4 regions of the Bradyrhizobium sp. UFLA06-06 genome follow, and region 1 is predicted to be linked to each of the others. Evidence: riboswitches for the same ligand, from Rfam matches in the RefSeq annotation. Region 1 holds a riboswitch; each other region holds the start of a gene.
The links. Region 1 has a riboswitch for cobalamin ahead of IF803_RS29200 (TonB-dependent receptor). Riboswitches for the same ligand answer to the same signal wherever they lie in the genome.
Positions count from the first base shown of each region.

Region 2: linked by a shared signal. The riboswitch ahead of metE (5-methyltetrahydropteroyltriglutamate--homocysteine S-methyltransferase) and the one ahead of IF803_RS29200 (TonB-dependent receptor) in region 1 are both predicted to bind cobalamin.
Region 3: linked by a shared signal. The riboswitch ahead of IF803_RS34005 (TonB-dependent receptor) and the one ahead of IF803_RS29200 (TonB-dependent receptor) in region 1 are both predicted to bind cobalamin.
Region 4: linked by a shared signal. The riboswitch ahead of IF803_RS01245 (DUF1636 family protein) and the one ahead of IF803_RS29200 (TonB-dependent receptor) in region 1 are both predicted to bind cobalamin.

Region 1 covers NZ_JADFUD010000043.1:6,899-14,182, reverse strand. Annotated here, with positions in the region: gene IF803_RS29210 (ABC transporter ATP-binding protein) at 91-864, opposite strand; gene IF803_RS29205 (FecCD family ABC transporter permease) at 861-1,904, opposite strand; cobalamin riboswitch at 2,017-2,214, shown strand; gene IF803_RS29200 (TonB-dependent receptor) at 2,324-4,591, shown strand; gene IF803_RS29195 (hypothetical protein) at 4,704-4,877, shown strand; gene IF803_RS29190 (ABC transporter substrate-binding protein) at 5,087-6,079, shown strand; gene IF803_RS29185 (ATP-grasp domain-containing protein) at 6,097-7,284, opposite strand, start outside.
Region 2 covers NZ_JADFUD010000047.1:20,917-28,200, reverse strand. Annotated here, with positions in the region: gene hemN (oxygen-independent coproporphyrinogen III oxidase) at 1-984, shown strand, start outside; gene metE (5-methyltetrahydropteroyltriglutamate--homocysteine S-methyltransferase) at 1,697-4,042, opposite strand; cobalamin riboswitch at 4,145-4,347, opposite strand; gene IF803_RS30555 (hypothetical protein) at 5,696-6,544, shown strand.
Region 3 covers NZ_JADFUD010000060.1:39,558-46,841, forward strand. Annotated here, with positions in the region: gene IF803_RS34000 (PepSY domain-containing protein) at 1-500, opposite strand, end outside; gene IF803_RS34005 (TonB-dependent receptor) at 503-2,785, opposite strand; cobalamin riboswitch at 2,893-3,088, opposite strand; gene IF803_RS34010 (CobW family GTP-binding protein) at 3,379-4,302, opposite strand; gene IF803_RS34015 (amidohydrolase family protein) at 4,304-5,794, opposite strand; gene IF803_RS34020 (hypothetical protein) at 5,948-6,340, opposite strand; gene IF803_RS34025 (ABC transporter ATP-binding protein/permease) at 6,493-7,284, opposite strand, start outside.
Region 4 covers NZ_JADFUD010000001.1:281,557-288,840, reverse strand. Annotated here, with positions in the region: gene cobN (cobaltochelatase subunit CobN) at 1-1,770, opposite strand, end outside; gene cobW (cobalamin biosynthesis protein CobW) at 1,770-2,804, opposite strand; gene IF803_RS01245 (DUF1636 family protein) at 2,801-3,175, opposite strand; cobalamin riboswitch at 3,270-3,484, opposite strand; gene cobO (cob(I)yrinic acid a,c-diamide adenosyltransferase) at 3,521-4,174, shown strand; gene IF803_RS01235 (cobyric acid synthase) at 4,186-5,634, shown strand; gene cobD (threonine-phosphate decarboxylase CobD) at 5,816-6,781, opposite strand; gene cbiB (adenosylcobinamide-phosphate synthase CbiB) at 6,793-7,284, opposite strand, start outside.

The DNA.
Region 1 (7,284 bases):
AGAGCCCCCACCCGCTGCGCTCTTCGAGCGCAGCGACCTCCCCCGCAAGCGGGAGAGGTGCAGGAAGTTCGCGGCCGCACCCTGCGCACATCAGACGTCCGCCCACGGCACGATGACGGCTTCGCGCTGAAATTCGGCACGGTAGGCGCTGACCCGGAACACGCTGGCGAGGACGCTCTCCGACAATGCTTCAGCAGGCGCGCCCTGTGCGGCCAGCCGCCCCTCCGCGAGCACCAGCACATGATCGGCAAAGCGCGCCGCGAGCCCGAGATCGTGCGTCACCACGATCACCAGCACGCCGGTGTCGGCGACGTTGCGCAGCTTCTGCATCACGTCGATCTGATGGCGCGGATCGAGCGAGGCGGTCGGCTCGTCGGCGAGGATCACCGGCGCCTCCACCGCGAGCACCCGGGCCAGCGCGACGCGGCTGCGCTCGCCGCCGGAGAGTTCGGTGACGCGGCGATCGCTGAATTCAGTTACGTCGACCGCCTGCATCGCCCGCAGCACCGCCTCCATATCCGTCGGCGACAGCCGCGCCGGATCGGTCGCGCCGTGCGGATAGCGGCCGAGCGCGACAATGTCGCGCGCCGGCAGCGGCCAGTGCACCATGTGCCCCTGCGGCAGATAGGCAAAGCGCTTCGCACGCTCGCGCAGCGGCAGCGACGCCAGCGGATCGCCGCCGATCCGGATCTCGCCGTCGGAGGGAATCAGCCCGGCCAGTGCACGCAGCAGCGTGGTCTTGCCGGCGCCGTTCGGCCCGACCAGCGCGACCAGATGGCCCGATGGCAGCGACAGCGAGATATCGTGCAGCACCTTGCGGCTGCCGAGCGAGGCATTGAGCGCGGCGGCGGAGAGCAGCGTCATGCCACACCTCCGCCGAGCGCGCGGCGTTCGCGCATGATGAGGTAAAGGAAGAACGGCACGCCGATGATCGAGGTCAGCACGCCGACCTTGATGTCCGAGGTCGAGGGGATGATGCGCGCCGCGATATCGGCCGCGAGCAGCAGCGCCGAGCCGGTGAGCGCGCTCGGCACCAAGAGCCGCGCCGGATCGTGACCGATCAGCGGACGCATCAGATGCGGCGCGACGAGGCCGATGAAACCGATCGTGCCGGTGACCGCGACCGCGCCGCCGACGCCGAGCGCTACGCCCGTGATGACGAGTAGCCGCAACCGCCCGACATCGACGCCGAGGCTCTGCGCCGCCTCCTCGCCAAGCGTCAGCGCGCGGAAGGCGTTCGCCTGGCTGAGCAGGATGGCGGCGCCCGCGACGATGAAGGGCAGTGCCAGCGCCACGTGCTGGAAGCTGCGGTCCTCCAGCGAGCCGAGCAGCCAGAACGCGATCTCCAACACCACGAACGGATTGCTCGAGAGATTCATCACCAGCGCCGTCGCCGCCCCCGCAAAGCTCGAGATCGCAAGCCCGGCGAGGATCAGGATCAAGAGCCCGGCATTGCGGCCGGCGATCGCAAGCAGCGCGAACACCGAGCCGAAGGCGGCGATGATCGCCACCACCGGCAGCGCATAGGAGCGCACATCGGCGAGGCCCAGCGCGATCACCAGCACCGCGCCGAAGGCCGCCGATTGCGGCGCGCCGAACAGCGACGGCGAGGCCAGCGGATTACGCAGCAGCCCTTGCAGCGCCGCACCGGACAGCCCGAGAATAGCGCCGATCGCGAATGCCAGGATGGTGCGCGGCAGGCGGATCTCGCGCACGATCACCTGCGCCACATCGCTGCCGCCGCCGAACAGCGCCTCGATCACCGCAAGCGGCGACAGCCGCACCGGCCCGATGCCGAGCGAGATCAGCAGCAGCAGGACCACGAGCGCGAGCAGCGCCGCGGTGGCGCCCCACCGGCGTCGCGCCGCGACCTCGGCCGCCAAGGCAAAATCCTGCACGCTCATTGAATCCATGCTCTTACAGCGATCGCCGTGGCAGACAAGCGACACTCGACAAAAACCGTGGCCGCCCGGCCGCCGCCCGACTTCGGCCGGATTGACTTTGCTGCCCGGCCGAACCCTAGATGAACATGACGGTTCTTTCATGAGATGAAAAGGGAATGCGGTACGGGGAAACTTCCCCAACGCCGCGGCTGCCCCCGCAACTGTATGCGGTGAATCCTTCGTCACAGGCCACTGGGAATCTCGGTCCTGGGAAGGCGACGAAGGGTAACGACCCGCGAGCCAGGAGACCTGCCGTCAGCCGTGGTCACACGCGAGGATGCCGGTCGGGGAGTACAGGCATGAGCTTCACCTGATGCCGTGAGCACGATGGTGAGACTGGTTCGCGGTGACGTGCCACTGACGTTGCCGAGGCCTCGCTTATGTTCTCCTTCTCTCTCGATCGGCGACACCGCGCGCTTCTGCTCGCGTCGACGATGATCGCGCCGGCAATCCTTGTCCCCGCCGCGCGGGCGCAGCAGGCGCCCGCTCCCGATCAGCTGCCGGCGATCGAAGTCACCAAGCCGGGCGACCAGAACGTCACGCGCGCCAGGCCGGCCGCCGACGAAGCGCCGGCGCCGCGCCGCCCGGCGCCGGGCACCACGCAGAGTAACAATGCGGGCAGCGGCAGCGGATCTGGCACGACAGCGACCGGCGTGGCCACCGGAACGGGTGGCACCGGCGGCGGCCGCCAGTTCGCCGGCATTGTCGGCGCCTCCTCGGCCGTGATCACCGCCGACGACATCGCGCATTCGCCGGTGCAGTCGTTGCCGGAGATCCTCGCGCAGGTGCCGGGCGTGCAGCTGCAAACGCCCTATGGCGGGCCGAACGGCGCCAAGACCTCGGTCGACCTGCGCGGTTTCGGCGCATTCGCGACCGACAACACGCTGTTCCTGCTCAACGGCCGCCGCCTTAACGACGTCGACAAGGCCGGCTTCGACCTCACCACGATTCCGCTCGATTCGATCGAGCGGATCGAGATCACGCGCGGCAACAGCGGCGCCGTGCTCTACGGCGACAACGCGGTGGGCGGCGTGGTCAACATCATCACCAAGACCGGCGTCGGCGGCCCGCCGACGACGATGCGGGCCGAGGCCGGAGTCGGCTCGTTCAACACCCGCATGGCCGCGGTCTCCGCGGCGCTCAATTCCGGACCGTGGTCCTCCTCGTTCTACGGCAACGGCATCAAGTCCGACGGCTACCGCGTCAACAATGCGCTCGACCAGCGCAACGCCGTCGGCAACATCAACTACACCACGCCTGATCTCACCGCCTTCCTCACCGTCGCCGGCAGCGACCAGAAGCTCGGCCTGCCCGGCGGTCGGCTGGTCGATCCGTCGATCGGCGTCAACGAGCTGCTCATCGATCGCCGCGGCGCCGCGACGCCCTTCGACTATGCCAACCAGCAAACCGCCAGCGTCACGGCCGGCTTCACCAGGACGCTGATCAACGGCGTCGACCTCATCGTCGACGGCGGCTGGCGGCAGCGCGAGACGCAGAGCGGCTTCTTCGGCAAGGTGCCGACCATCAGCTTCGCTTCGACCTACAATGACGCCGCGCTGCAGACCTGGTCGCTGACGCCGCGGCTCAGCGTCAAGAATGTGATGCTGGGGATGCCGTCGACGATCCTGACCGGCATCGACTATTACGATTCGACCTTCCGCGAGTCGCGCGGCGCCTATCAGGGCGTCGACCCGTTCCACATCTACAATATCGAGCAGCAGTCCGTGGCCGGCTACTGGCAGCACACGATCGGCGTGCTGCCGACGACGGACTTCTCCTACGGCGCGCGTGTGCAGAACACCAGCGTCTCGGCGCGCGATCGCTACGACCCGAACGCGCCGTTCGCGTTCGACGCGCAGGCGGCACCGCTCGACAGCAACGAGACGCAATACGCGCTGCATGTCGGCGTCGAGCATCGCCTGACCGACACCTTCTCGGTGTTCGGCCGCGCGGCACGCGCATTCCGCACGCCTGATGTCGACGAACGCGTCGCGTCGGGTCCGTCATTCGACCCGCTGACCTTCGCCCCGATCCCGCAGACCTTCCAGCTCAAGACCCAGACCTCGCAGGACGTCGAGGGCGGCTTTCGCGTCAGGACCAACCGCTTCCAGGTCCAGACCAGCGTCTATCTGATGGATCTCGAGAACGAGATCCATTTCAATCCGGTGCTGTTCTACAACACCAACCTCGACCCCACCCGCCGCTATGGCTCGGAGACCAGCGCGGCGCTCAAGGTCAGCGACAGCGTCACCCTGCGCGGCGGCATGGCGATCACCCGCGCGGTGTTCCGCGAAGGCATCTGGGCCGGCAACGACGTGCCGCTGGTGTCGCGCTACACCGGCAATCTCGGCGTCACCTGGAATATCTGGCAGAACTATCTGGTGTTCGACGCCACGGTGCGGGCCTGGAGCTCGCGCATCATGGACAACGACCAGGCCAACACCCAGAGCCGGATTCCCGGCAACGCCACCGCCGACATCAAGGTGAGCGGGCAGTATGACCGCTTCTTCTGGTCGCTGAGCGTGAACAACCTGTTCAACGCGCTCTATTACGACTACGCCATCGCGAGCACGTTCACGGAGGGCCGCTTCTCGGCCTATCCGCTGCCCGGCCGCACCTACATGGTAAAGGCCGGCGCGACGTTTTAGAGCTATCCGGTGGGGCGAGGTGTGACCCCGCCGCACCCTCTCATCACGTTACAAGCGTCCGCAAACTGGAGTAGAATTCCGGCTGCTGATTTGACCCGTGCAGGGGAAACGCATGGCCAAGGCCGGAAAGACGAGCAAGGACGGCGCCAAGACCAAAGACAAGACCGACGACAAGTCGAAGAAGCCTCCGCCGCCCGCAGCGCTGCAGGACGATGACTATTACGAGGACGGCGACATCGCCACGCCGAAGCTCGACCGCTACGGCAATGATGACGAGCCATTGTGAGGCGCGGCAGATGTCCATCCAAATGTCCCGGGCGCAGTTGCGCGCCGGGTCGCGGGCGGCGGCCTCGTAGCTTGCGAGCTACCGAGCCCGGTTCATCGTCGCCAAGCAGACATTAGGTCGCAGCGGGGTCATGGGCTGGCCCCCCTTCCGGATTGGTTGCCGTGCTAGGCTCCGCATGGACGCTGGGTCCTTGCCCGGGGGGCGGTGCCATGAGGTTTGCGAAGGCGGTGCTCACGGTCTTCTGCATGATCGCGTCGACGTGCGAACCGTCCAATGCGCAACAAGCCCCCAGGAAAGTAGGAATCCTTCTCAACGGCAGCCCGTCGCCGCTCTTCGACTCCATCAAGAAAAACCTTCTGAGCGACTTCGCCGACCGCGGCTATCTCGAAGGCCCCGACATCGTCATCGAACCGCGATTTGCCGAGTCGAAGCTCGAGCGCCTTCCGGGCCTCGCCTCGGAGCTGGTCGGTGCGAACGTGGATGTCATCCTTGCACTCGGCGGCCCGGCGTCGGTGGCGTCGCAGAAGGCGACGTCGACGATTCCGGTGATCTTTGCAATCGTGACCGACCCGGTTGCATTGAAGCTTGTCGCCTCGATGGAAAAACCGGGAGGCAACATCACGGGCCTCACCAACCTCGATCCGCAGCAGGCCAGCAAGCAATTCAAAATTCTGAAGGAGGCATTGCCCGGAATCACGCGCGTTGCGATTCTCAGCGATCAAACGATCCCCGGCGCCGATGAACGCGGGCTCGCTCCGATTGACCGTGCCAACGAGGCCGCAGCCAAGGCCTTGGGGTTGGAGCCGCAAATCGTGAAGGTCAAGAGTGCGGACGATCTGGAGGCCGCAATTGCCGGGATGGCAAAGGAACGCGCGGAGGCGCTGCTGGTCCTGGAAGTGCCGGTGCCCTTCAGCAATCGAAAGCAAGTTGGTGAACTGGCCGTGAAGAACCGCTTGCCGGCGATGTTTCCCGGCGGCCAGGCGGACGCGGGCGGGGTGATCACCTATGGCGCCAACGTCGCCGATACATGGCGCGAGTTTGCGACGTTCGCCGACAAGATTTTCAAGGGCGCGAAGCCGGGCGACCTGCCGGTCGGCGTCGTCACCAGGCGAGAGCTGATATTCAATCTCCAGGCGGCCCGGGCCGTGGGCGTCGAGATCCCACCCGAGCTATTGAAGCGTGCAGACAAGGTCGTGCAGTGAATTCGCGGTGAAGGATACTATCGGAAATCGCCATTTTCGATCGCCTTGATGCTGCCGCGATCGAGCAGATGCGCGCCAAAACCGCCGCGCGCGAGCGATGAGGCGATCTGCGGTGATGCCAGCAGCAACGCCGTGGTCATCGCCAGCGGCACGGCACTGAGCCAGTCGAGCCGCACCGGCGTCAGCTCTTCACTGCTTCCCCGGTAGTGCCCTTCGCCCGCGGCGATGCGGCCGCATTCCCGGATCAGGTCACGCCGCGTACCATCGCGCGACGCACTGCCGAGCAGCGCCTGCATCGCCAGATGCGTCCGCACCCCGGCGCGGCCCTCGGGCAGCGGCGCCGGGGTCTCGCCGCGCGAGACGCGCAGCAGCAAATCGACCAGATCGACGCCCGACTGAAAGGCGTTCATCGGCTCGACCAGCCGGGGGTTGCAGTCGATCAACAGCGGCGTTGCGCTGTCGAGCGGCATGATGACGTCGACCGAGAGCGCACCGTGCCAACGAAGATGCGCGCCGATGGTCTCGAGGCCGGCGCGGATCGCCGGCCTGCTCACGCTCTCCTTGATCGCCTCGCCGCCGCCGACACCGGCCGCAATCTGGCGGTAGGCATGGAAGCCGACAAGCGTGCCGTGGCAGAACACCGACTGCGCCTTCTCGACCGTGCCGGTGATCAGATCCTGCGCCAGCACCTCGCCGGCAAAATCGTCCGCGGACTCGAGGTCGTAGAGCGCTCTATTGAGATCACCAGCGTCGCGCACGAACCAGACGCCGCGGCTGGCGGTGCCGACCGACGTCTTGACCACGGATGGAAACCGCACCGCCTCGCGCAGCTCCTCGGCCGAGTTCACGATCCGGGTCGTCGGCTGCGGCAGACCGAGCCGGTCGAGCAGACGGCTGAAGCCGGCCTTGCTGTGCACGGCGCGATAGCTGGCGAAATCCGGCAGCGCGAGGCCGGTACGTGATGCCAGCCCCGCCGCGGCGCGGGCGAACAGAAATCCCTGTTCATGCGTCGGCAGCAGCACATCGAAATGCCGCGAGGCCAACAGGCGCTCGACGAAGCGCAGGAAGCCGGCTGGATCCGACCGCAGCGGCGGACAGTGGTGGTATTTGCGGACGAAGCGGGAGTAGCGCGCCAGGCACCAGCGCGAGGGGTCGCAAACCTCGACGTGATGGCCGGCCAGTCCGAGGATCGTGATCGCCTCGCG
Region 2 (7,284 bases), on a different contig from region 1:
GGTTCGTTGCGCCATTCATTCGCGGTCCTGCCTGATGCCGAGATCGCCGTAGAGATCGATCCACGCATGTTGAGCGAGCCGATGGCCGAGGCTCTTGGCTATTGCGGGGTCAACCGGGCGAGCCTTGGTGTCCAGAGCTTCGATCCAGTTGTTCAGCAGGGCATCAACCGTCTGCAGAGCTTCGGACAGACCGCGACCTCGGTCGATCGGTTGCGCCGTGCCGGCGTCGAACGTATCAATTTCGACCTGCTCTATGGCCTGCCCCGGCAGACGGTCGCTTCGTGCCTGGATACCGTCGCCAGATGCCTCGAGCTTCATCCGGACCGGTTTTCGGCCTTTGGCTACGCGCATATTCCTTCCTTCAAGAAGCATCAACGTCTGATCGATGCGTCCACCCTGCCCGACAGCATTGCGCGCCACGTCCAATCCGAAACGATCACGGAAGCTTTGGTTGATGCGGGATATGTCCGCGTCGGAATCGATCACTTCGCCCTACCGGACGACAATCTCGCCCTGGCGAGCCAGGAAGGCAGGTTGAGGCGCAATTTCCAGGGCTACACTGACGATAGCGCGGACACCTTGATTGGTCTGGGCGCCAGCGCCATCGGCCGTATGCAACAGGGCTTTGTCGCGAACGCCGTCCCGACGAAGGACTACCTCGCTCGCATCAGCGAGGATCGGCTGGCCATCGCAAAGGGCTATTTACTGACTGACGACGATCGCTTCCACGCCGAGATTATCGAACGAATCATGTGCGATTTGACAGTCGATCTTTCCGAGACATCCCGTCGTTACGGCCGGGATCCAAGCTTGGCCGTCGTTGATCGTTCTCGCCTCGACGGCCTTATCGCCGATGGCGTCGTGGTGATGGATGATAGCCGGCTTTCGATAGCCGGTGGCGCAGAGTTCCTGGCCCGGAGCGTCGCATCGATCTTCGACGCTCACCTTACTCGGAGCGGGGCTACACATAGTCTGGCGGTCTAAACCAGACGAAGCCGAACCGAGCCGTTTCAGATCCGAGTTCGACATCACCAAACCGGTTTATGCTCTGGATCGCGAGCAGTCGCGGCGATCAAGAGCACGCTGATCGGCATCCCGTTCGCCGGCTCTTCGTCGAGCCGCACAAGATTTCCAACAGAGGTTGGTATAAAAACTTGACTAGACCAATGACTAGCTGAAGCGGGATCAATAGCAAGCCGCAGATTGCATTGGTCACCACGATAAGATCCTTGCTGTGCGCGTTATCGTATGGTCCCGTTGATCGAGCCCATCGTTTCCGGCAGAAAAGCGTACCAACGTGCGCTTGGTGCCCGTCCATGATCGCCCGGCACGACCGCCCCACATTTCTCGGCCCTGCAGAGCGTTGCGAAACTACTCATAAGTGACAAACCTTGGTGTAGATTTCAAATCTAGGCTATATCGGCCGCATACCAGGGCATGATTGAGCTACGCTGAGCTTGCGCCTTAACTGGGGTCAGATTTCGGCGGATGTCCCCGCCGTAATCGAACCATCGGCGCCCTCCTTCCGCCGATGGAAGTCAGCACGTTGCCTAGCAGCGTCGCTCCTCCCGGACACACTTCCGCCCGGCCGCTAAAGGCGGCCGGGCCTTTTTCTGCTCACCAATGCCTCCCACAATTATCGAGCCCGCAAATCGTTGACAGGCGACCGGCCTTCTCGACGAAAGACCAGACCAGGTCAACGGTCGGCTGGAGTGGATGCAGCGCGTAGTTCGCGGGCGGCGGAGACCATGTTCACCAGCGCCGGGCGAACCTCCTCCCATTTGCGCGTCTTCAGACCGCAATCCGGATTGATCCAAAGTTGCGAATCCTGCAGCCGCTTTCGAGCCAAAGCCACGAGCTCTTTCATCTCGCTCGACTCGGGCACGCGCGGAGAATGGATATCGTACACACCCGGCCCGATTTGATTTGGATATTTGTAGTTCCGAAACGCGTCGAGCAGCTCCATTTTCGACCGCGAAGTCTCGATCGAGATGACATCCGCGTCCATTGCAGCAATCGCATCGATGATGTCGTTGAATTCCGAGTAGCACATGTGGGTATGGATCTGGGTTTGATCGGCGACGCCCGATGAGCAGATGCGGAAGCAATCCCCGGCCCACTCGAGATAAGCCGTCCACTCCGATCGGCGCGGCGGCAATCCTTCGCGCAGCGCAGCCTCGTCGATCTGGATCATGGCTGCACCAGCATTTTCGAGATCGCCGACTTCGTCTCGGATCGCGAGCGCAATTTGACGACAGACCTCGGCTCGGGGAATATCATCGCGAACAAACGACCAGTTCAAGATCGTCACTGGTCCGGTCAACATCGCCTTCATCGGCTTCTTGGTTAGCGATTGCGCGTACCGCCACCACCCCACGGTGATCGGCTTCGGCCGTGAGACATCGCCAAACAAGATCGGCGGCCGGACACAGCGCGAGCCATAGGATTGTACCCAGCCATTTTTGGTAAATGCGAAGCCGGCGAGTTGTTCGCCGAAGTACTGCACCATGTCATTGCGCTCAAACTCGCCGTGCACAAGCACGTCGAGGCCAATGTCCTCCTGCCAACGTACGGCACGCGCAGTCTCTTCCTTGAGGAACTCGTCGTATTGTCCGTCGTTCATCGTGCCTCGCGCGTGCGCTGCGCGGGCATTACGAACCTCTGCAGTCTGCGGAAACGATCCGATCGTCGTTGTCGGAAACGCCGGTAGTTTGAAGCGCTTGCGCTGGATCTCGGCACGGCTGGCAAATGGACTGGCGCGCCGGCGCGTGGCCTGGTTGATCGCTCTCATCCGGATGGCGACATCGGCATCTCGGATCTTTGGCGAAGTCCCACGATCGGTGGTGACGCGCTCCGACTGCGCAAGAGCGCCAGCAACATCCTGATCGCCTGCAAGAGCGCGCGCCAAGGTCGCAAGCTCGCGAATCTTCTGAACGGAGAATGCTAGCCAACCCTTGATGTCTGAAGCGAGCTCCGTCTCGAGTTCAACATCGACCGGCACGTGAAGCAGCGAACAGGATGGAGCGATTTGTATGCGATCTTTGCCCAGCTTCGCGATAGCGGGATCGAGCCGTTGGCGCAGTGCCGACAAATTCGTCCGCCACACATTGCGGCCGTCTATCGCGCCGAGTGACACGACGAGATCACTTCGCTTGGCGGTAATGATCTGGTCCAATAACGCTGGCGCCCGAACCAGGTCGACGTGCAGCCCGGCGACAGGTAGGCGCAAGGCGGTGGGAAGATTGTCGCCGAGGCCACCGAAATAGCTGGCGACCATGATCTTGATGGCCGGCCCTTCCTTGGCGAGCCGGTCATAGGCATGTAGCAAGGATTGTCTTGATTCCTCATCCAGATCAAGAACCAAGCAGGGCTCGTCGAACTGAACCCAATTTGCCCCGCGTTTGGCCAATTCCTGCAGAACCTCGATATAGACCTGTATCAGGTCATCCAGGAGTGACAGTGGCTGGAACGCAGGATCAGCACTCTTGCCTAGCTTTAGGAATGTGACCGGGCCGATCAGGACAGGGCGAGTCTGAAAGCCAAGGGCCTTGGCTTCCTCATACTCGTCGATAGGCTTGCGAGAGGACAGCCTGAAAGTCTGTCCGCGATGAAATTCCGGGACCATGTAATGGTAGTTGGTGTCGAACCACTTGGTCATCTCCTGCGCGGGTGCGCCATCGCCGCGAGATCCGTGGCCGCAACTCGCACCCCGGCCGTCGTATTGTGAACCGCGTGCCATGGCGAAATACGTCTTGAGGGAAACGGGCTCGGCTTTCGAGGCGTAGACTTCCGGGATGGCGCCGACCATGACACTGGTGTCGAGCACCTGATCGTACAACGAGAAGTCGTTCGACGGAATCACGGTGACACCGAGGGACTTCTGGCGCGCCCAGTTCGCGGCACGTAGGCCGGCTGCGTCCTCAAGCAACTGCTGTTCACTAATTCTTCCGGCCCAATAGCCTTCGAGTGCGACTTTGAGCTCGCGTCTTGGACCGATGCGCGGCGTTCCGAGCGTGGCAACCGGAAGGGAGAGAAGAGACATAGCGCTAACCCCATGTTGGGGGCAAAGGCCATGGCGGACGCAGGCAGGAGAAGTCGCCCGAGCGACGGCTGCTTGGCGCACCACCGGGACACCCCGCCCGTGGATGAATATTTTGTCGGGGCAGGTCTCCTGGCTCGCGGGTCATTGCCGCCGTCCGGCCTTCCCGAAGCCGCGCGGGCTTCAGTGACTTTGTTGGACAGTGGCTCACCGCTCACAGTTGCGGGGGCAGCGCCGGCATTGGCACCGGCTTCCCTCTTAGCTCCGGATCAAACGGAAACCGGAGAACCTCGACGACTTGGATTATCGGCAAGAGAACTCGGCCGTCAACCTCTCAAATTGGTGCTGCGACCTCTCTTACGCGAATGCTCCTCCGAGGCCACGCTTGATCGCGACGTAGAAGCCATCTCCAGTCATAGGATATCGGAATGACCATCTCGGAGACGCATTGGCGTCGGGCGGCGGGTCAGATCTGTGCACGAGACGAATGCGCCCAGCACGAAGAAGCTCACGGCGCCGCGCAAGACGCTTGTCATGCGGCCCGGCTTTTGAACGATTCATCGAGCACGCTTCGATGCGCCCTCCCTTCTCCATTAATAACCATGGATCAGTGGCGAATACGCGCAAGAGGTATTCGCTTAATCCAGCAGCGTGCTCAGCGGACGTGTCGATGTGCGACCAGCCAATCCTGGTAGGCGTCACGCCGACGTTTTGGTGATACTGGCCAAAGCAAGCATATTGAATCACCACAACCAAAAGAGACCCTCGCAATGAAAATGGCTGTTTGGAGCGCCCTCGGCGTCTTTGCTGCTGCCGTCTTTACTGTCGGTCTGTTCGGCTGGATGGCAAGGCCTTTTATGAGCCGCCCCGTCAGACAGATGCTCTCGGAAGTGTTGAGTAGTTCGAGCCGAAGCTAGCAAGACCTGAGGCTTCCCTCTTGCCGGTCGACACGGCTGCGTGGAAGCGCAGCTCCTTGAATGTTGACTGCAATGACGAGCAGGTAGACGACGGCCCCTAACGTTGCGCGAGCGGAGAATGCCACGTCTCGTCCCCTGCTTGATCCGTGAAGTTCCTTAACATCGATTCCAAATCGCCCGCCGCTGAAGGGCGGCTCCGCGTTGGTGTAGGCCGCAAAGTGCCAAGCACAACAGGCTGGGGCGCCCTCGACATTCGTAGTAGCGGCAACGCCCCCGGATCACACGGATCGATGGCGGCATACCTGCTCCCAATTGTCGTCAAGACTCTGGCAGCGAGGCATTCGCCCGCTGTCGAAGATTCAGTGCGTGACAAGAATCATTCACGGAAGTCGTGGCGAATAGGCTGAATGGTAACATTAGAACGTGCGTAGGTCGGTAAGTCGACAAAGACAGCACAAATCTGCCGCGAACTGCCGGTTATTGCCTGGCACGAACAATGCAAGTCCTCATCATGTCCAGGCTTCTCCTCCTGGGCAGGTCCAGCATTGCAAATTGAGGCTTTGGCTGACCACTGAAGTTAGCGGCGCGTGACATCGAGGGACGGCGCCTGCTCGCGCGGGACATCGGCAGGCGCCTGCGTCACGTTGCCGCTAACTTCTTGCGATCTGCGCAAAGCACGCTGAGGAAGACGTGCCGCTTTGGATTGACGTGTGGATGATAACCAGATGAGCCGGAAGCAATGAAGAAAAAGTCTGGAAAGCGCGTGCTTTGGTTCTGTATCGCTCGGTCGCTGATCTGCCTGGCCGGGCTGGCGGCGACGAGCAACAATGTTCGCGCCAACGACCACACGCTTGTCGAAAGGGTCAAGTCAACGTGGCGAGCGCAAGATGGTGAGACTATAGAACAAATCATTTCCAAGGTCTCGAAGGTGGCTCACTTTGTGCCTCGATCGTGGGGAGTCGCTGAAGGAATTGACCGAACAGAGTACGTTTATTTTTCATGGACCAGGCACCCGGACAACAGATCAGACGAACAGTACGCTATCACTTGGAAGATCGCGACTGACGGGACGATTAAACTTGCATCGACATATGCAAAGCCGATTGAATTGGGCTGGCGCGCCTTGGCGCTCTCGTTGATCGCCAGTGAGGTTACAGATGGCGAAAGGGACGCGAATCTTCACTTTCTGCATGATCCGGCCAACTTCAACTTCGTGACGACTGCGCAAGGCAAGCTCGGCAATCTTCTGCGGCACGGCCGCTGCCATATCATTGAACCCGTTGTAGTGGATTACGTGTCGAAACCCAATGCCAAGCCGACCGAGAAGGGCGATCTGTGGCGCGTTCTGCTTTTGGTGAACTGTAACATCCCAGGCCCCCATTATTTTACCCACAACGGCGTCATCACTTTCGAGAAGAGCGAGGGACAAGATTGGGAGCCGCAATCTTCCTTCGCTAAGCGTATCGCGGCCTATCCTCCAGGCTCCTGGTTCGATCGGATAGAGCCAAGTGAACGGGAAGCAATAGAGAGGGCGCGAAAGGCCTCGGCCAATGGTCACACAAAGCAAGATCGCGGCGCAGCTCCTTGACGCTGAGCGCCTCGGAGTAGCAGCAAAGCACACGCGTTCGGAAGCGCTGACTTGTCCTGTAACGTTTTTGCGACAAACCGCCAGCCTCTCGCAGCTCGTCATAGGGCAGTACCGTTGCTCTCGGCCCATTCCGCGAAGCAAGCGATGCCTTGACCAGGCGCGCACGTGCCAGCTTACGAGAGCCGGTTAGCCCTCCCCGCTCACATGCAGCGAGCGGACGCCAATCTGCGACGCGGCCAGCTCTAGATCCATTCTTCGGGGGAGTTGGCCTAGCGATGCTTGCGGCCCCTGCTCTGACCAGGCGTGCGCGCAGCGCATCGCTTCAACGGACAATGGCACCCGCAGGAGCGTGACGCCGAAGGCGGCACGCGGGAGCGAGTGCAGCGACGAGACCGGTTAAAAGGGTACCCGGGAACGGGGCAGTGATAGCGACGCCGGCATACCTCATGGCGGCGGGCCCTTTCCCGAGTACCCCCGGCGAGGAGTTCTGCAGCCATGCTGCGTCGGATCGACTGCAGAATTGGGACGGAAGATCTAGATTTCCTCACGCGGATCGTTTGCGCGTCGTAAATCCTGATCTGAAGCATGCTTCTTTCGCTCTTCCCCACCCGCCGGGCGCCGTCTCTCGTTACAAATTCGGCTTTGAGTCGGCCGTCCGCTTCAAGCCTGTAACAAGAGCTCGGCAGTTCACGGCTGCCCACTGCGCCCCTGGATCGCGATGGCCTTCCGAAGGTCGGACG
Region 3 (7,284 bases), on a different contig from region 1:
TCGGGGTCGCCGAGGCCGATCAGATAGAGCGGCCGCAACGGATCGAAGCGCGCCGTGACCGACCATTGGTCGCGCGTCACGGTGTCGAGCAGTTGGGGTTGCACCGTGTGCGGATGATGGCGTGCGATGGCCAGCGCCTGGTCCGGCGTGATGCGGTCGATCACGCTGCCGTCGGTCGCCGAAATCGTGATCGCCCCTCCCTTCCAGCCGGTGACGCGATAGACGGGCGTGTCGTCCATCATCGCGAGCCGCAGGTCACGCGGATAACGCTCGACACCCGCGATCGCCATCGCGCGATCGGGTGCGAGCTGCACCTTATTCCAAGGAATGACAGGGAGCGCGGCGACGCGCTCGCTGTCGGTGAGGCGCGGAAAGGCCACGTACATCATGACGAGGCCGGAGATAAACCACATCGCGAACAGGAGACACGTCGCAATGCCGATCCAGCGATGGACGACATAGAGCCATCGCCGCCCGCGCCGGATCAGAGCGTTGCGCATGGTCAAAACTTCACGTTGACGGACAATTCGGCGGTACGCGGCATGCCGAGCAGCCACTGCCCGGTGCCGTTCGAGGTTACTGCGTAGACCTTGTCGAACAGATTGTAGAGGCGGAGCGCGACCGTGGTGCGGTCATCCGGCTTCCATCTGATGCCGCCATTGACCACATTGTAGCTCGGCCGCAGCTGGGTGTTGGCGAGATCGGAGTACATCGCACCGACGATCTGCACGCCGCCATAGACCGACCAGTTGGGCGCGAAATCCCAGGTCAGCCAGACGTTCGAGACCTGCTGCGGCACGTTGACCGGGACATTGCCGTTGAAGCTGACAATCTTGCCGCCGACCACCTGGCTGTTGTTGTCGTATCTGGCGCGCAACAGCGCAAGATTGGCGTCGACGCGCCAGCCGTCGCTCAGCGCGAGCCCGATCGATCCTTCGACCCCGCGCGATGATTGCTGGCCGATCTGCAATGCCAGGCCGCCGGTGGGATTGCCGGGATCGGGAATCGTGAGCCCGGTCTTGACGATCTCGTAGGCGGCCAGCGTCCACTCGCCGCGGCCGCCCCAGAACGCCTGCTTGACCCCGATCTCGGTCTGCTCGCCGGTCGCAAGCTGGAAGGTTTTTTGCGAGACGGGCAGCGAGATCAGGTTGCTGACCGGATCGACGCCGACCGCGTACTGGCCATAGAACGCGAGGTTCTTGATCGGCTCGTAAACGAGGCCGGCGCGCCAGCTGGTCCCCGATAGCTTCGTCTCAAAACTGTTTGCCGGCGTCTTGTAGTCGGTGCGCTCCACCTCGGGGCGATCATACCTGACCCCGGTGACCAGCGACAATTGATCGGTCAGCGAGAGCCGATCCTCGGCGAACAGCGCGTATTGATTGACGATCGCATTGAAGCCCGGTGTGGTCGCCGTCGTCGTCGCGAAGAACGATCCCGGATCGAACACGTAGGGATTGACCGACGACGCGCCGCCATAGGGCGAGTTGTTGGTATGGGTGAAGTCGATCCGGTTGACGTCGAACCCGGCGACGAACTGGTTCGCAAGTCCGAACACGTGACCGCTGAAGGTCGTATCCATCCGGTTGCCGAGCTGCTTCTGGTCGTGGAAGATTTCGATATAGCTCGTGCGATCGATCAGTTGGGTCTTCGGATTCCAGGTGTAGTTCTCGATGTCGCGCCAGTGCCGCTCGCTGGTCAGGTAATACAGCGTGTTGTTGACCTTGATGCCGTCGGCGACGTCCCACTCGGTCTTGAACCGGGTCCAGCTGTCCTGATAGCGGATCGCGCTGTCCAATGCGTTGTAGTTCTTGAAGCGCAGCGCGTCCTGGATCGAGCCGTTGATCAGCGGCGTGCCGAAATAACGCGACGGGCTGCGGTCGCCGTAGTTCTCCGACAGCGTGAAGGCGAGATTGTCCGACGCCTGCACCCGCACGGCGGCGGAGACCACCGCATTCGAGGTCTTGTCGCGATCGACCCAGCCGTCCGACATGTTGCCGGTGGCGTTGACGCGGTACGACACATTGGGATTGATCGGACCGGTGCTGTCCACCGAGAGCCGCCGGGTCATGTTGCTGTCGAGCGAGACCTCGGCCTCGTTATAAGTCGTGCTCTGCGGTTTCTTCGGGATCACGTTGATGACGCCGCCGATCGCGCCCTCGCCGTACAGCACCGAGGCCGGGCCGCGCAGCACCTCGATGCGCTGCGTCGACCATGTGTCGTAGGGAAACGTCAGCGTGCCGGAGCCGATATAGAAACGCGTGCCGTCGTACAGCGTCATCACCGAGTTGCTGCCGGCAAAGCCGCGGGTGCTGAACGACAGGCCGCCATTGCCGGGCGCCGGCGTTGCGATGAAGCCGGCCGCGTCCTGGGTGACGGCATCGACCACATTATGCTGGCCGCGCTCAGCGATGGTCTGCGCCGTGATGATCTCGACGCTGGCCGGCGTCTGCAGCGGCGTCAGATTGAGACGACTACCGGTGCCGCCCTGCGTGGTGGCATTGAGCGTCGGCGATACCGCCCCCGATGCGCCTGACGCCGCGGCGCGCGGCGTGTTGCCGGCTGGTGCGACCGTCGCGGGCCTCGGCCGTGGCCGCGCCGCAGCGGCCATGTCACGGCTGCGCGCCGCAGGCTTCGGCTTTGCCGCAGCGGAAGGCGCGACCTCGATCGGATCGAGCCTGGTTGGTGGAGGTGTTTGTGTCGAGCCCTCAGCCGGCAGCAGTAGCGATGACAGGGAGCAGACGAGACCGAGGCGCCATTTGCGCGCAACGGGAAAGGACGGAGACATGAAAACGACTCGCGGTAACGTGGCACGTCACCGCGAACGCGGACTGGCGCATTGCCCAAAAGGCAGTGCTCCGATCCCACCAGGACGCCCCCGCCCGATGTGCTCGCGTGTGACCACGACTGACGGCAGGTCTCCTGGCTCACGGGTCATCGCCTGTCGACGCCTTCCCGGGCCTGATAGCCCAGTGGCAAATTGACGAAAGGCTCGCCGTTTACAGTTGCGGGGACAGCTGCGGCATTGAGGTTACCCTCGCACCGCATTCCCTTTTGATCCCCGAAGGGAACCGTCGGCAAAAACGATAGGTGCTGGCGGCAGGGCTGTCAATTCGATGCGATCGTCCCACACATGCTTTGCGAAATGCTGCGGCGGCGATGACACAGCGACATCTGCGGCTGACGCGGAGACTTCTTGTCCCGTCATCCCCGCGCTGTCGTCCTGGCGAAAGCCAGGACCCATAACCACCGAATTCGATAGAGAGCGCGATAGTGGCCCCAGCGTCGCACAACAATAGGCGGTTGGGGTAATGGGTCCTGGCTTTCGCCAGGACGACGCTGAATACATTCACATTCTCTCAGGATGACGGGACATTTGCGTCACTCGACGCAGCCTTCCATGATCGCATCAATCTCCGCCCGCGACAGAGCACCCATCTCGGCGATGAACACGATTCGCGTGCGCGGCACGCCGGGCGACGGCACGCCGCCCGTAGCCAAGGTCGCGCGGCCGCCGGCGAGTTGAAACACCGTCAGCCGCCCGGGCTGCTCCACCGTCTCGAACAATCCCTTCGCCCGCGCCAGCTTCGGCGCCAGTCTGCCGATCGCCTGCTGCAGGCGCGGCAGCACGACGGGCCGCTCCGAGGTCCAGCTCAGCGTCTCGAACCGGTCGGACGCCGGCCGTCGCGGCGCGGTCTCGCGCGGCGCCGGCAGGTGATCGAGATCCGCCGGAAACAGCAGCGCGGCCGGCACCTCGCCATGCAACGCATCGACCACCACGGCTGCCGGACGAATCGCGCGCACGGCGTCGCGGATCGCGGCGCACGCAGCGGCATCGGCGAGATCGACCTTGCTCAGCGCCACCACATCCGCCGCCCGCAGCTGCGAGCGCAGCAGCGCGTCGTTCAGCATCGCCGCAGGCTGCGTCGCGTCGACCACGCACAGCACGGTCTCGAGCGGCGCCTCCTTCCAGATCACGGGATCCATCAGGTTGCGCACGATGTCGGCGGGATCGGCGATCCCGCTGGTCTCGATCACGATGAATTCGGGACGCGGATCACGCCGCAGCAGCGTGGCGAGCGTGCGCAGCAGGTCGCCCTCCAGCGTGCAGCAGATGCAACCGTTGCTCAGGCTGACCACGCCGTCGCTGGCGCCCGCGATCAGCTCCGCGTCGATATTGATCGCACCGAAATCGTTGACCACGGCGGCGATGCGCCGCCCTTGCGCATGCGCCAGCAGATGGTTGACGACCGTGGTCTTGCCCGCCCCGAGGAAGCCCGCGACCAGCAGGATCGGGACCGGCACCTCAGCCTCCGGTGACAGGCCGGCGCACCGGCCGGCCGGGACGCGCCGCGACATCGAGCACACCATCGCTGATCAGCGGCTGGCCGCTGACCACGAGATGCCGCACGCCCTCCGCCGGACGATTCATCGCGGAGAAGGTCGCACGATCGCTCAGCGTCTCAAAGTCGAACACCACGACATCGGCGTCGGCGCCGACCTGCAGCCGGCCCTTGGCCCGCATCGCCGGCGTGCTCGCCGACAGGATCTCGGCCGGGATCAGCGCGCATTTGCGGATACCCTCGAGCAGCGACACCTTCTTGCGCTCCCGCACCCATTCGCGGATGAAGCGGGTGAAGCAGCCCGCCGAGCGCGGATGCGAGGTGGCATCGTCGGGCAGCGGCCAGGCGTCGCCGGTGTAGGGGCGGCCGTCGGACAGCGTCCACGGCATCGCGTCGGAGGCGATCGCGCCGCCCGGATACAGCACCGCCATGTCGAGCAGATCGCGATGATGCGCGTTGTTCTCGATATCGAGCACGTGCCACAGCACCAAGGTCGAGGGCTCTTCGGCCTGTGCCGCCAGCAGCTCCTCGCGGCTGCCGAAACGGTGACCGTCGGTCACGCGCTGCACCGAATCATAACCGAGGCCGTTGCGCTCCTCGAATTTCGGATCGCTGAAGAAGGTCGCCGCCAGCACGGTCGAGCCGGTGCCATAGGGATAGGCCTCCACCGTGATCGGCAGGCCCTGCGCCTGCGCCTTCGCGATCAGCGCAACACAGCGTTCGATATCCGTCTTGCTCGACGAGTTGAAATGACAGATGTGCATATGCGCGCCGGTGGCGCCGGCATAGCCGATCAGGCGGATATAGGCCTCGGCCGCGCTCTCGGGATCGATCCGCGACATGTAGGCGACGTGGGTGAAGGTCGGCACCGCATGCGTGGCCGCGAGCTGGCACACCGCGGTCAATTCCTGCACGCCGGCGCCCGGCGCATAGGCGTTGAGAATGCCGATGCCGATACCGCCCTCGTTCAGGCCGATCGCGAGGCGGTCGAGGATGCCGCCGACCTCGCCTTCGGTCGCGACGTTTTCGATCCAGCGGCGATCGCGCATCGCGGCCCCAAACGATTCCAGCGAGCTTTCCGAATTCGAACCGGTCATCGCACCGATGCGCGCGAAGGCCCAGTTGGCGGCGGCGCCGTAGTTCAGCACCCTGCCCTTCTCGGCCTGGCGCTTGTACCAGGACGCGACCGGCAGCACGCCGGCCTCGAGGTCGAGCGAGGTCGTCACCCCGTCGAACGCCTGCATGCGGTCGGCCGGAATGGTCTGGCCATGCGCGTGCAGGTCGATGAAACCCGGCGCCACCACGAGCCCGGTCGCGTCGATCCGCCGCTCGGCGCCGCCGAGGCCGCTGCCGACCGCGGCGATCTTGCCGTCGACCACTGCCACATCGCCGATCGCGTCCATCCCGCTGGCCGGATCCACCACCCGGCCGCCGCTGATCACCAAGCCACCCATCTCGTCACTCCCCGCATTCCGAAACCGACCGGTCTCTTGTCGAGCACAGAGAAGCGCATCGCACTGATCGCAGCAAGCCGGCCAGGGTTGTGGCGACATGCTGTGACGGAATATCCGCCGCGCCGTGATGGCGATTGCAGAGTGAGGCCCTTCCTACGTTCCGGTTGCACGCCGCGGCGCCAGCCCGCGCCAGAGATCGGGGCCGGGCTTCACGCGGCTCGCCACGAGTTTTGGCGGCGTGCGGTCCTTGGCGATCGCCGCCTCGACCGCGCGCTTGAGCCTGACATTGTCGATCTGCGCCAGGAATCGCCGGATGACGGAATCCTGATCCGCGCTTTGACCGGAGATCGCCGCGCACAGCTCCGCGGTCGTCCTGCGGAAGAAGTGGAAGGCGTCATCGGCCGCGCCGCCCAGCCGGTCGACCTCGCCGGCCACACCGAGCGCGTGCATCCGATCGTCGTCGTCAAGCGTCACTGCGAAGCGCAGCACGGCAAGCTGCCAGGCACAAAGCAGCTTGCTCTCCGGTTCAGTCGCATTCTCGCGCATCAGTCGAACACCCCGCGCGCCTGACCTCCTTCGGCTGTCGAGGGAGGTCAGGCGCGGCGCGACTATCCTTGCGTGGGAATAGGTTTTCGAGGGGCGCGCGCGCCCGATCGCATAGGAATCGCATAGGCGAAGCGCGCCGAGGCCCAATTCGCTCAAATCCCCTCGAACTGCAGCCGGGCCAGCCGGGCGTAGAGGCCGCCCGCGGCGACCAGCTCGGCGTGGGTGCCCTGCTCGACGATCCTGCCCTGGTCCATCACCAGGATGCGGTCGCAGGACAAGACGGTCGCCAACCGATGCGCGATCACCAGCGTGGTGCGGTGGCGCATCAATTCCTCCAGCGCGGTCTGCACCAGCGTCTCGCTCTCGGCGTCGAGCGCCGAGGTCGCCTCGTCGAGCAGCAGCAGCGGCGCATCGCGCAGGATCGCGCGCGCGATCGCGATGCGCTGGCGCTGGCCGCCGGACAGCGTCACGCCGCGCTCGCCGAGTTGGGCGTCGAAGCCTTCGGGCAGGCGGCGCAGGAATTCGGTGGCATGGGCGAGATCGGCGGCACGCTCGACCTCGGCGTCGGTCGCGTCGGGCCGGCCGAACCGGATGTTCTCGCGGGCGCTGGCGGCGAACACCACGGAATCCTGCGGCACCAGCGCGATGCGCGCGCGCACCTCGGCCGGATCGGCCTGCCGGATCGGCACGCCGTCGAGCGAGATCGTGCCGGACTTCGGATCGTAGAAGCGCAGCAGTAGATGGAACAGCGTGCTCTTGCCGGCGCCGGACGGGCCGACGATCGCGACCTTTTCACCTGACCGGACCGAGAGCGACACTTCATCGACGGCAAGCGCGTTGGGCCGGGTCGGATAGGCGAAGCTGACATCGTCGAAGCCGACATCGCCGCGCGCCGGCTGCGGCAGTGCGCGCGGCGATGCGGGCGCCGCGATCTGCGGCCTGAC
Region 4 (7,284 bases), on a different contig from region 1:
TGCCAGTGGCGGGGGCAGATGTCCGATCGTCACGGCACCGATCCGGCGCTTGGCCTGCGCGGCCTCGCCGGGATCGTTGACGATGAAGGGATAGACAACAGGCAGATCGCCGATCAGCGCCTCCGGCCAGCATGCGGACGACAGCGCAACCGACTTCCCCGGTAGCCATTCCAGCGTTCCATGCGCGCCGATGTGGACGACGGCATCGATGCCTTGCCGCCTGAGCCACAGATAGAACGCGACATAGGCGTGACGCGGCGTGCGCGCCAGATCGTGATAGTCGGCGTCGCGCTGCCCCACCTCACCGCGCTCCGGCTGAACGGCAATGACCGATTTGCCGCAGCAGATCGCCGCGAAATGAAATGCGCCGTCACGGCAATCGGGATCATCCTCCGGCGCGCCCCATGCGCGGCTGAGATCGTCCTGCAGTTGTTGCGGAAGGCCGGAAAGCGCGGCGCGATAGTCGGCGACCTTCCACGTCAAATTCCTGCGCAAAAGAATGTCGCCCAGCGACTCCACCGGCTCAAGGTCAAATCCCGCGGCCGCGAGATCTGTCAGCAACGCCTCGACCGAGGCAAGCGCATCGAGGCCGACGGCATGCGCGATCTGATGCGGACGGCCCGGATAGTTCGAGAGCACCAGCGCAAGCCGCTTCTCCTGTTCCGGCTTGCCGGCAAGCCGATGCCAGGCGGCCACGCGTGCGGCAATTGCAGCGACGCGCTCGGCATCCGGCCGATGCGCAAGATGCGCGAATTGCAGCTCGGGATCGCGCTCACCAGGCGATTTGAAGCTCACGACGCCTGTGAACAGGCGGCCGTCGACCTCCGGCAGCACCACATGCATCGCGAGATCGCCAGGCGACAGACCGCGCAGCGATCCGGCCCAATCCTCGCGCCGCGCGGTCGACAAAGCGACCTGGAACACCGGGCACGATGCAGCGTCGAACGGCGTCGTGCCGTCGTCGCCGGCCGCGGAGAACGCGGTCGCATTGACGATGGCCGCTGGAGCGCATTGCGCAAACTGAACGCGCAGCCAATCGGACACGCCCGCCGCCTTCAACGAAGTGACGAACACGCCATGAGCATCAAAGCCCCTCTCACGCAATGCATCGATCAGTGCATCGACCGGCGCCGTGTCACCGGCCGCGAGATAAGAACGATAAAACGTCACCAGCACGCGCGCCCGGCCGTCCGGTGCCGGCAACGCCGCGATGGCACCGCGCCGGGGATCGTAGACGCCGATCTCGGGAAGATCGATCTCGCCGACCACAGGCCCGGCATAGAGTCCGGACGCCAGCGCCAGTTGCGCGATCACGGCCTGCGCGGCAACCGGGCCGCCCTTGTCGCACAGCACCTTGAGACGGCGCAGCGTCGAGACCGGCAAGGTCGAGAATTCATCCAGCCGCAGATCGTCGCGGCCATCGGCCGGCAGCACCACCAGGGCGATGCCGCGCTCCTTCGCCAGCCGATGCACCGCGGCCAGCCCGTACGACCAATAGGGCTCGCCGCCGATCAGCCGCACCAGAATGCCGCGGGCGTGCGAGAGCGTCCGCTCGATATAGGTATCCACCGACAGCGGATGGCGCAGCTCCGCGAGATTGCCGAGCCGCAGCGACGGCAACGCAGCGCGGCCGCGCCGCCAGCCGGCCGCGAAGGCAGCAAGATCGCTGTCGGAAAACGACAACACCACGAGATCGGCCGGATCCTGGCCGAGGTCCCTTGGCGTCGCGGTCTCCTCAAGGCCGCGGCTCTCGCGGAAGACGACGTGCATCAAACACCAAGCCGTGCCCTGATCGCGGCTTCGTCGATGTCGGCATGTTCGCCGATCACGACAAGCTTCGACTGCCGCGCCCGGGCGCCCCAGGGCATGTCGAACTGATGCCGCACCCGCTCGCCGACCGATTGCACCAGCAGCCGCATCGGCTTGCCTTCGACCGCGATATAGCCCTTGGCGCGCAGCACATTCTGCTCGCGCGCCAGTCCCTTGATCGAGGCGACCAGCGCGTCGACATCCGAAACTTCCGGAAGATCGATCACGACGGAATTGAAATCGTCGTGCTCGTGTTCCTCCTCGCCATCGTGATGCGACGGCCGCGACGCGAGATCGTTCTCCGCCGCCGCTTCGAGCCCGAGGATCACGCGCGCGTCGATCGTGCCGTCGACGACGGGCAGCATCGGCACCTCGCGCGGCATCTCGGCCGCGATCACCTCTTTCGCTGCCTTGATCCCCTCCGCCCCGGCGAGATCCGCCTTGGTCAGCAGCACGATATCGGCACAGGCGATCTGGTCCTCGAACACTTCCGACAGCGGCGTCTCGTGGTCGAGATTGTCGTCCGCTGCGCGCTGCGCATCCACCGCGGCCGGGTCAGGCGCAAAACGGCCGGCCGCAACGGCCTCGGCGTCGGCGAGCGCGATCACGCCGTCGACCGTGATCCGCGAGCGGATCTCCGGCCAGTCGAACGCTTTCAGCAGCGGCTTCGGCAGGGCGAGCCCTGAGGTCTCGATCACGATGTGATCGGGCTTCACGTTCCGCGCCAGCAACTGCTCCATCGCCGGGATGAAATCGTCGGCGACGGTGCAGCAAATGCAGCCATTGGCGAGCTCGACGATGTTCTCGGCCGGACAATTGGCGTCGGCGCACGACTTCAGGATGTCGCCGTCGACGCCTTCGCTGCCGAATTCGTTGACCAGCACCGCGAGCTTCTTGCCGTTGGCATTGCGGATCAGATGCTGGATCAGCGTCGTCTTGCCGGAGCCGAGAAAGCCGGTCACGACCGTGACAGGAATTTTGGCGAGCGTGGTCATTCTGCGGCCTCCGGCACGACGGGAAGAGGTGGAATGCGGGCGAGCGATTGCTTGCGGAAGATTTCCGGACGGCTGCGCCACGGCACGATGCCGTCGGGCGCCGCCGCATAGGCGGAGGCACCGGCGATCACATCCGCGGCATTATCGGCGGACAGTCGGCCGTAGACATAGGACCATCGCCCCGGCGCGCTGAGCGCGACCGAGCAACCCTGGCTGCAGGCCGACAGGCATGCGACGGGAACCAGATTGACGTCATCGGGCACGCCGGCCTCGACAAGCGCGGCATGCAGGCGCGCACCGGGCGCGAGCTCACCTTCCGCCGGCGTCTGGCCGGCGCGGCAGGTGATGCAGACATGAAGTGTAACGCTCATCGCCCTTCCTGGATTGACAGCGGGAAGCGATGAGGCACACGAACCGATTTTGGACAGGTTCGTTCCCCGTCGCGGAACACCCCGTCCGCCGGTTTCACAACATGCTGCGTTGGCAGGTCTCCCGGCTTGCGGAGCAGGTTTTACCCTTCGATGCCCACCTTCCCGACTCCGTATGGAATCAGTGGCTTGGGCATCTCTCCGGTCACGGTCGCGGGGGCGGCTGCGCTTCGGGCGAACCTTGCGGTCATCTCCCTATCGCATTCCCTGTTCGCCTGTCGTAGGACAGGAACCAACGCGGACGCACCATTCGTCCAAGCCTCGCACTTGTCAAGCCGAAGGAACGTGATGACTTCTGATGGAAACGACGCTGAAGACGCCGCCGTCGGCACCGATTCTTCGCTGGACGCGCGCCATGCGGACAAGATGGCGAAAAAGAAGGCCGCCCGCGACCGCATCATGGCGACCAAGAGCGGCGAAAAGGGCCTGATCATCGTTCATACCGGCGCCGGCAAAGGAAAATCATCCTCCGCGTTCGGTATGATCGTGCGCTGTGTGGCGCACGGCTTCCCCTGCGCCGTGGTGCAGTTCATCAAGGGCGCCTGGGATACCGGCGAGCGCCGCCTGCTCACCGGGCATTTCGGCGATCTCTGTCAATTCCACGCGATGGGCGAAGGCTTTACCTGGGAGACGCAGGATCGCACCCGCGACATCGCGGCAGCGCAAGCGGGCTGGGAAAAGGCCAAGCAGCTGATCGCAGACCCGAGCCTGCGCATGGTCGTGCTCGACGAGATCAACATCGCGCTACGCTACGATTACCTCGCGATCGCCGATGTCGTCGACTTCCTGACAACGTCGAAGCCGCCGATGACCCATGTCGTGCTCACCGGGCGCAATGCCAAGGAGGAATTGATCGAGATTGCCGATCTCGTCACCGAGATGACGCTGGTGAAGCATCCGTTCCGCTCCGGCATCAAGGCCCAGCCAGGCGTCGAGTTCTGACAGACAGCACCATGGCGCGCGCATTGATGATCCAGGGAGCCGGCTCGGACGTGGGCAAGTCGCTCATCGTCGCCGGCCTCGCACGCGCCGCCCGACGGCGCGGCCTGCGCGTGCTGCCGTTCAAGCCGCAGAACATGTCGAACAACGCCGCCGTGACCGTCGACGGCGGCGAGATCGGCCGCGCGCAGGCGTTGCAGGCGCTCGCCGCCGGCGTCGAGCCGCACACCGACATGAACCCGGTGCTACTCAAGCCCGAGACCGATGTCGGCGCCCAGATCATCGTGCACGGTAAACGGATCGCCACCGCACGCGCGCGCGAATATGCCGGCATGAAGTCGTCGCTGATGGGCGCGGTGCTGGAGAGTTTTGCGCGCCTGAAGGCGCGCGCCGATCTGGTGCTGGTCGAGGGCGCCGGCAGCCCCGCCGAGGTCAACTTACGCAAGGCCGATATCGCCAATATGGGTTTTGCTCGCAAAGCCGACGTGCCGGTGGTGCTGGTCGGCGACATCGACCGCGGCGGCGTGATCGCGCAGCTGGTCGGCATCATGACCGTGATCGATCCTGATGATGCCGCGATGATCCAGGGCTTCGTCATCAACAAATTCCGCGGCGATCCGACATTGTTCGATGACGGGTACCGGCTGATCGAAGAGCGCACGGCGTGGCGCGGCTTTGGCGTGCTGCCCTGGTTCGTCCGCGCCGGCGAGCTTCCGGCCGAAGATGCGCTCGGGCTCGGCGAGGCGCGCAAGCCCGGTCAGTGCAAGATCGCCTTCCTCGCCCTGTCGCGGATCGCCAATTTCGACGACCTCGATCCGCTGAAGCTCGAGCCCGGCGTCGATCTCGTGATGGTACGTCCGGGCGAAGCCATCCCGGGTGACGCGAAGCTCGTTATCCTGCCCGGCTCGAAATCGACCCGCGGCGACCTCGCCTTCCTGCGCGCGCAGGGCTGGGACATCGATCTCCTCGCGCATCATCGCCGCGGCGGCCATGTCCTCGGCCTGTGCGGCGGCTACCAGATGCTCGGACAGAGCGTCGCCGATCCTGAAGGGATCGAGGGGCCCGCCGGCGAAACCCGCGGCCTCGGGCTGCTCGATGTCACGACCACGATGACCGAACAGAAGACGCTGACGCGCGTCAGTGCGGTGCATGAAGCGACCCATCAACCGATCAACGCCTATGAAATCCATATCGGGCGCACCGACGGGCCGGATCGCGCGCGACCATTTGCGTTGCTTGATGGTGCAGCTGATGGTGCCGTTTCCAGCGATGGGCGCGTTCACGGCAGCTATCTGCACGGCCTGTTCGCCTCGGACGAATTTCGCAAGGCTTTCCTCACGCAACTCGACATCGCGGCGGCTGATCAGCCCTACGGCGCCAGGGTCGAGAGCGCGCTCGACGCGCTTGCCGAGCACATCGAGACCCATCTCGATGTCAAAGGCCTGCTCGCGCTGGCGCGTTAGCGCGTGATGATTCCTTTTCACCTCGCCCCGCGTGCGGGGAGAGGTCGGAACGCATCGCTAGATGCGTTCCGGGTGAGGGGGAGCCTCCGCAACCGCAGCTGTCGCCGAATATGCGGATGCGGCCCCTCACCCCAGCCCTCTCCCCGTAAGAACGGGGAGAGGGAGCGCAGCGCCGTCGCAATCAGCGCGACAACACGGAGGAAAGGCGCGACCATTCCGCCTCGCCGCCCGGCAAGCCGAGCCGCAACCATCCCGGCTTTTGCCGGAAGACCCGCGACCAGATCTGGCCGCGGGCAAGCTTCGCCTGCGCGGCCAGCGCATCGCCGACCTCATAAAGCCGGAACAGCGGCGTGCCGCCGAGCAGCGTCCAGCCCTGCGATCGCGCTGCCGCGTCGAGCCTGACGCAGTCGTCCGCGAGCCGCGCGGCTGTCGCCTCTGCCCAGTCGCGATCGAGCAACGCGCGCCGTCCGATCGCAATCGCGGCACCCGAAACCGGCCATGGGCCCGCCATCGCGGCAAGCGCGGCGATATCAGCCTCGCTGCCGACAGCGAAGCCGAGCCGCAAGCCGGCAAGTCCGTAAAACTTTCCGAAGGAGCGCAGGATCAGGAGCCCGGCGCGTCCTGCTTCCGGTGCAAGGGACAGGTCAGGAACGGCGTCCGCAAAACTCTCGTCGATGACGAGCCGGCCAACGCGCGGCAGCAGTGCCAGCAATTCCTGCCGATCATGGCGCCGTCCATCGGGATTGTTCGGATTGACGACGATCGCAATGTCCGCTCCCGCGAGCGCGGTGAGATCGGACACCTCGGCGACGTCCCAGCCGGCGGCCGACAACACCGCGGCATACTCATTGTAGGTCGGCGCCAGGATCCGCGCCCGCCCCTTGAGCGCCAGATGCGGCAGCAACTGAATGGCGGCCTGCGCACCACCCATCGCCACCATCGGCGCGTCGGTGGCATAGGCTTGCCGCGCGGCGTCGTGGAGCGATTCAAGATCGGATCGCGACGGCAACGCGCTCCAGTGCCGCGGCTCGACATCGACCAGGGGATACGGCGCCCGATTGATCCCGGTCGACAGGTCGATCCAGTCGTCCGCGGCGCCGCCGAAGCGCTGCTGGGCGACATCAAGATTCCCGCCGTGCTCACGCATGCGCCGCTCCTTCACGCCAGCGCCAGGGCGACGAACGCCGCAGCCAACAGCACCATGGCGTAGCGATAGAGCTTCAGCCCGGTGAGGACGTCAGCGGCAGCCGGATCGCGCGCCCCCTCGTTCAGCCACGGCTCATCGGCGATGTGACCGTGATAGATGCGGGGACCGCTGAGCCGGACGCCGAGCGCGCCGGCCATCGCGGCTTCCGGCCAGCCGGCATTCGGCGAGCGATGGCGATGCGCATCGCGCAACATGCATGACCACGCCTGCGAACGGTTCGGCGCGAGCAGCACGAACAGAAGCCCGGTCAGCCGTGCAGGAACGAGATTGGCGAGATCGTCGATCCGGGCGGCTGCCCAGCCAAAGGCTTCGTGCCGCTCGGTGCGGTGGCCGATCATCGAGTCCAGCGTGTTGATCGCCTTATAGCCAAGGATCCCCGGCAGGCCGAACAGCGCGCCCCACAACACTGGCGCCACGATGCCGTCGGATGCATTCTCGGCAAG